3 regions of the Marinobacter alkaliphilus genome follow, and region 2 is predicted to be linked to each of the others. Evidence: predicted binding sites of a transcription regulator. Region 2 holds the regulator's gene; each other region holds the start of a gene.
The links. Region 2 encodes sigma-54, which starts transcription at its own class of promoters, with help from an activator protein. Its sites were predicted from a motif close to ANTGGCATNNANNTTGCTNT; they were not measured.
Positions count from the first base shown of each region.

Region 1: the regulator sigma-54 is predicted to act here: its motif matches at 1,102-1,121, upstream of flgA (flagellar basal body P-ring formation chaperone FlgA).
Region 3: the regulator sigma-54 is predicted to act here: its motif matches at 1,448-1,467, upstream of flgB (flagellar basal body rod protein FlgB).

Region 1 is NZ_AP043751.1:2,819,692-2,821,961, forward strand. It holds gene flgM (flagellar biosynthesis anti-sigma factor FlgM) at 1-125, opposite strand, end outside; gene flgA (flagellar basal body P-ring formation chaperone FlgA) at 254-955, opposite strand; gene ACZ5Q2_RS12875 (chemotaxis protein CheV) at 1,148-2,077, shown strand; gene ACZ5Q2_RS12880 (CheR family methyltransferase) at 2,115-2,270, shown strand, end outside.
Region 2 is NZ_AP043751.1:2,220,197-2,222,466, forward strand. It holds gene hpf (ribosome hibernation promoting factor) at 51-353, opposite strand; gene ACZ5Q2_RS10155 (RNA polymerase factor sigma-54) at 429-1,964, opposite strand; gene lptB (LPS export ABC transporter ATP-binding protein) at 2,148-2,270, opposite strand, start outside.
Region 3 is NZ_AP043751.1:2,733,267-2,735,536, reverse strand. It holds gene ACZ5Q2_RS12505 (flagellar hook assembly protein FlgD) at 1-476, opposite strand, end outside; gene flgC (flagellar basal body rod protein FlgC) at 494-946, opposite strand; gene flgB (flagellar basal body rod protein FlgB) at 979-1,377, opposite strand; gene ACZ5Q2_RS12490 (nitroreductase family protein) at 1,612-2,187, opposite strand.

The DNA.
Region 1 (2,270 bases), 600 kb from region 2:
GTGCTTTGAGCCTTTGCCTGCTCTCCAGCCGTGGAGGGCGTACTCTGGCTACCTGTTGCTTTGTCGGCCGTGGTTCTGGTGGTGTTGACCTGGCCGGGGCCAATTCCATTTAAGTCAACTGACATAGGGATACCTGCTTGCCTGTGGCCACCTTCAGAGGCGGCGGAATCGAGTTTATATCTGCTTATCGGCAGCGTTTAGCCGACCTTTAGAAAAAAACGGAAAAAATTTGCCGCTGGGCACGGATTTTCCGTTACATGGCAATTTCCACCCGGCCAGGAGCCGTGACCGTTGCCCGAACCGTGCGTGCTGATTGCAGATTCTCAACCATCACTTGCTCGCCGACACTGGCACTGGCCAGCGCCTTGCCTCGGGAACTGACCGAGAACACCGCGGATTTGGCGGTGATGATAACATGATCGCCCCGCTCAACGGCATTGGGAGCTTCGAGCAGATCTGGCGTCAGCAGCGACCCTGCATTAACTGGTCGCCTCACCAGCATGCCGGATACCTGTTCAATATCTGTGAGAATGCCCCGGCGGCTGGCGTTGATCTGCACCTGTTTTTCCTGCAAAAGTTCACCGCTGATGCGCTCACCGCGGGCCAGAGGCCGAGCCGCCACAAGGGCAGGGCCGTGTACTTCGACACTGGCTGTGACGAACATCCGCCATGGCCGCTCCCCGGCACAGGACACCATCACCGATGGCGATGTGGTACGTAGGGGATCGTTGGTAAACGCGGTTTCGAGTGCCTGTTCGCAAGCAGCCAGGCTAAGCCGGCTGTCGATGCTGCCGACGGTGAAGTTCACCTCGTACTGTTGCTGGCGCTGCTCGTCGGCCCAGGTTTCGATAAATTGACCGGCGGCATCGCGTATCTCGCTTGCAGTGGTGGCCGCAGCCGCGGCATTCAGGCCCAGGGTCGATAGGCAAAAGGTCGCTAAAAAGATGGTTCGCATCTGCACTGCTTTGTCCTATGCTGTCAGTTAGGCATATTTACGCGAGTTCCGTTAAGGAAAATGGCGCTGGGGCCGTTAACCCTGATTGGACACCGGGCGTCAATGTTTTGGTCCGGGTTCGCGTAAGCAAGTTGTTTAATAATAACTGAGCAAATTCTGTGCCGATCGTTGGCATGCCGGGAGTAGAAAGTTATGGCAGGGGTGTTGGACAGCGTTAACCAGCGTACGCAGCTGGTTGGTCAGAACCGGCTTGAGCTGTTGTTGTTCCGTTTGCGGGGGCGGCAGCTATACGGGATCAACGTTTTTAAGGTGAAGGAGGTCCTTCAATGCCCGAAATTGTCATCGATTCCTAACAGCCGCCAGGTGGTTCGGGGCGTGTCCCATATCCGTGGCGAGACCATCCCCATCATCGACCTGAGCATGGCCATTGGCATGGCAGGCATTCCACAGGAAGAGCTGGCAACAAGCTTTGTCATCATTACCGAGTACAACCGTAAAACTCAGGGCTTTCTGGTGACTGGTGTCGACCGGATCATGAATATGAACTGGGAAGATATCCTCCCGCCACCCAAGGGGGCTGGCAAGGATGTGTACTTGACGGCGGTCACCAAAATTGAAGACAAACTTGTAGAAATCATAGATGTAGAAAAGATTCTTGCAGAAGTTTCTCCGCTCAGGGAAGATGTCACCGAAGAGCTGAAAACTCGCAGCGCCGAGCGTGTGCCCGGGCATTTGCCGGTACTGGTTGTTGATGATTCGTCTGTGGCGAGGCGCCAGATCGAGCGCTGCCTGACCGCGATCGGAATGGAAGTGGTCACCAAGAATGACGGTAAACAGGCGTTGAACTACCTCAAGGAGATTACGGGGGATGGTTCCACTGCCCGAGACCACTTATCGTTGATCATTTCCGATGTGGAAATGCCGGAGATGGACGGTTACACCCTCGTTACCAGAATCAAAGAGAATCCGGCGCTCAGCGGCATGTATGTGATGCTCCATACATCCCTGAGTGGCGTCTTTAACCGGGCGATGGTTCAGAAGGTCGGTGCCGATGATTTTATGGCGAAATTCAGCCCGGATGAGCTTGCCGAGCGCGTGATGGAAATTATTGACCAGAATTGATGCCTCGGCTCATGGACTTACCCACGATAGAGATCCAATGAAAGCGGAAATTACGCCTCAGGAATACGAAGCCTTCAAGACATTCCTGCAGGACGCTTGTGGCATTCTGTTGGGTGACAACAAGCAGTACCTGGTGAAGAGCCGTCTACGCAGGATTCTTGAGGAGAACAACCTGAATTCACTGGGTGAGCTT
Region 2 (2,270 bases):
CCGCAGCTCGTATCATTGAAACACCCGGTACGGTGGCGCGATGAGCGCGCTCAGCCGTTGCCGTGCATCCGGTCTACATTCTTTTCTTTGTGCTTGAGGATCTGGCGGTCCAGCTTGTCCACCAGCGAATCAATCGCGGCGTACATATCCTCACTCTCTGCCTTTGCGTGGATCTCGCCACCGATGACATGCAGGGTGGCTTCAGCCATCTGACGTACCTTCTCAACTTGCAGCGTCACCTGACAGTTACTGATGTGGTCAAAGTGACGCTCCAGCTTCTCGAACTTGGTGTTGACGTAATCCTTCAATGCAGGGGTCAGGTCTACGTGATGGCCTGAAATGTTGAGTTGCATAGGCGTCTCCTGTTGTCATCATGCCGGTGTTGCCACCGGGCTGCGTGTCCGGTGCTTCATGCACCGGAAAAAACATTAAACCAGTCGTTTGCGCTCGTTTGAAGGAGGAATGTGCATGGCCTCCCGGTATTTGGCAACGGTGCGCCGGGCTACATTGATGCCCTGTTCTCCAAGCATGGCTGCAATCTTGCTATCGCTCAACGGCTTTTTTGGAGTTTCTTCTGAAATCAGTTTCTTGATCATCGCACGAATAGCGGTGGAGGAACATTCTCCGCCCTCAGCGGTGCTGACGTGGCTGGAGAAAAAGTACTTCAGCTCGAAAATGCCGCGGGGTGTGTGCATATACTTTTGCGTGGTGACCCGTGAAATGGTGGATTCGTGCATTTCCACGGCCTGGGCGATGTCCGAGAGGATCAGCGGCTTCATCGCTTCTTCCCCCTGGTCCAGGAAACCCTGTTGGTGCTCAACAATCCGGGTGGCGACTTTCAGCAGCGTTTCATTGCGGCTTTGCAGGCTTTTAATGAACCACTTGGCCTCCTGCAGTTGATCCCGCAGGTAGGTGTTATCAGCACTGCTATCGGCGCGACGGATCAGTGATGCGTAGCTGGCGTTGACCCGAATTCTCGGGGCGATCTCCGGATTGAGCTCAACACGCCACCGGCCCTCGTGTTTTCGGACGATGACGTCTGGTATCACGTAATCCGGCTCCGCTCGGTCTACCACGTCACCCGGGCGAGGGTTGAGGCTGGTAATCAGGGCCAGAACCTCGCGCAACTGATCTTCCTTGAGTCGGCTGCGGCGCAGCAGTTGCGCGTAATCCCGGTTGCCCAGCAAATGCAGGAACTGGGTAACCACCAGGCGGGCCAGTCGAAGCCAGGGGGTATCTGGCGGCAACTGGTTGAGCTGAATCAGCAGGCATTCCTGCAGGTCCCGGGCGAACACGCCCGGCGGGTCGAAGTGTTGTAGCCGGTGCAGGACCGCCTCTACCTCGTCCAGTTCAAGGGGGTCTTCTTCAGTTTCGTCCTGCAGGCCGGAATGGATTTCCTCAATCGGTGAGGTCAGGTAACCGCGCTCATCCACAGCGTCCATCAGGGCGTGGGCGATTGCCTGGTCACGCTCGCTCATGGGGGTGAGGTTGAGCTGCCATTCCAGGTGGTCCTGGAGGGTCTCGGCTGGTGAATTGCGGGTTTCGAAATCCGACTCGTTCTCGTCGTCCCCTTTGCTGGCTGGCGCCGGTGCAGACTGGTAGATATCGTCCCAGGCGGTGTCTACGGGCAGGTCGTCGGGGATGTTATCCGGGATGTCGTTTTCGGAAGCCCAGTCCGGGCCATTTTCGTTTTCATCCCAGTCAGAGGCAGCCTCGGTGGCTGGTTCATCGTGGTCGGAATCCCGGTCTTTATGTTCGTCCCGGGTGTCGGCATCCGTATCGGGGATGTCAGACTGATCGTCATCCTCGGAGGTTTCCAGCATGGGGTTGGATTCCAGTGCCTGCTGGATTTCCTGCTGAAGGTCGAGGGTGGAAAGCTGAAGCAGGCGAATGGCCTGTTGCAGCTGGGGCGTCATGGTCAGACTCTGGCCCATCTTAAGCTGTAATGAGGCTTTCATAACCATGGCTCAAGATCCATAAATCAAGGGTGTCCCGGTAGTGACGTTGCCTGCTGTCAGGCAAAAAAATTGTTATACGCTGGTTACTTGCCGCTCACTGTTGTCAGTATAAGCAAGTTCTTTGCCGAGTTTACTTGCTACAGATCATCAAAACAATCAGACCTCGGTCGTCGAGGGGTTTTCTTCCGCTTACAGGTGGAACTCATCACCCAGGTAGACTTCCTTGACCTGCTGATTGGCCAGGATGGCTTCAGCATTGCCGGAGGCGATGATATGGCCGCCGGAGACAATGTAGGCGTTTTCACAAATATC
Region 3 (2,270 bases), 510 kb from region 2:
CCATCCCAACGGAACGACACCACACCGGCCTGGCTACTGCCCATATCAATCTGGCGAACCAGCTCACCACTCTGGTTCATTACCGACAAGCGCAGCCCACCGGTAGATGCTGGCACTTCGATGGTTCCGGTAATCTCGCCATCATTACCCAAAATTCCCACATTGGAAGGAGCAAGAACCGTCTTGCCAACCATTGCAGACGCCTGCAGCGCCTGGCTGGAACGGAACTGTCCGGCCACATCCTCAACGGTACTCGACAGGTTCTGCATTTCTTCCAGAGAGCTGAACTGCGCCAGCTGAGCGATGAAATCACCGTTGTCCTGAGGGTCAAGCGGGTTCTGGTTCTTCAACTGGGCAAGCATCAGCTCCATGAAAGCATCTTTGCCAAGCTCGCTGCCGCCACGGGCTTTGTCGTCCTGCTTGATCTGATACTGGCTCAGTACGTCTGAGGCCGATGCGGAATTCACTGCACTCATGACTCACTCCTCACTATTTACTGCTGACCCAGCGTCAGGATTCGTTGCATCATGGACTTGGCAGTGTTCATGACGTCCACATTCATCTGGAAGCTGCGGGAGGAAGACATCATGTCTGCCATTTCCTCAACCACATTCACATTCGGGTAGAACACGTAACCGTCTTCATTGGCAGCGGGATGGTTGGGCTCGTAGCGCATCTGCAACTCTGCATCGCTCTCCAGGATTCCCTCAACCCGTACACCGGCACCGGGGCCGTCGTCCAGGCTGGTGCCGAAGCCCTGCTGTTGATCCGGGTTCAGCATGGCCTGCTGAATGGCGGCGAAGACTGGTTTGCGTGCCCTGTAAGCATTCTCGGTGCTGGAACTGGCAGTCTCGGCGTTCGCAATGTTGGAAGCCGTGGTATTCAGCCGCAGGGATTGTGCGGTCATGCCGGAACCGGCGATGTCAAAAATGTTGCCCAGTGACATGGCAATCTCCTCAAATCGTAAATGACTGCGGCTTACTCACCCTTCAGGGCTTTGGTCAATCCGGAAAACTTGCTGCTCAGAAACTGGAAGCTGGCCTGATAGTCCATGGCATTGCGCATGAAGCGGCTCTGCTCTTCCTGGGCATCCACGGTATTACCATCGACAGACGGCTGGTGCGGATTGCGGTAAAGCAACTCGCCGTCACTGCCGGGGCTGGAGGTGTCCATGTGGCCTTGGTGAGTGGTCGCCATTTGCAGACCACTGACCGACTCCTGGGCTTTCTGCATCATCGCCCTGAAATCGATATCCCGTGCCTTGTAGCCCGGGGTATCGGCATTGGCCAGGTTGTTGGCGAGTACTTCCGCACGCTGCACCCGGGCCTGAAGTGCGTGCTCGTGAATACCCAATGCCTTATCAAATGTAATTGCCATGACTGCCTCCGGAATTCTGCACCGGCACCGCTTGAACGGCGGCTTGCCGGATTTGCGTTCTGGAAGAGTCAAAGCAAAGGTGGTGCCAGTTTTCGAGAGTGCTTGGGCGCCAGGGCTTCTGGAGGGATGCGATCAGATTTTGAGCGGCAACGGAGAAGGGTTCAGAGCAAAGGCGGCAAACCATTTCCCTTGGCGGTTAAACGGTTTGCCGCTATCAAAACATCAGCGGGAAGCTCACCAACTTTCCTGGCGCCCGGGCCCACGCCATACCTTTACAAAATCCCCGGTAGCCGGGCGTGGCACTGAAGGTTTCTCAACCGACACCGTACCGGTATACAGGAAGCCGACGACCGTTTCCCCGGGCTCTAAACCCAACCCTTCAAGCACATCGGGATGGTAGGCCACCCCCCCGGTGCGCCACATCACGCCGAAACCAGCATCTTGTAGGGCAAGGCCGAGAAAGCTCATGCCCGATGCGGCAGACATAAGCTGTTCGACCTCCGGCACTTTCGGGTGGGATTTGGGCGTTGCGATTCCTACGATCACCATCGGTGCCCGCAGCGGCGCCCGCCGGGCTTTCTCGATTTCCTGCTCACTGGCGCTATCAGGACATGCCTTGGCGAACAGGTCTCCCAGGGCCTGCCGGGCATCCCCTTCCACCACAAGATAGCGCCATGGCCTCAGTAAGGCATGGTCCGGTGCCCTGGCGGCACACTGAAGGGCCACATCAACTATACTCCGCGGCGGTGCCGGGTCTTCTAATCGTGGTTCGGATGCTCTTTCGAGTAAAAATCGGGTTACAGACGTCATACTGGCTCACAGTCAAGATGGCTGTATCTGTTGCCCTAAGGGCAAAGATGCCTCAGCGAATTGTGGGTTATACGTAATACTGT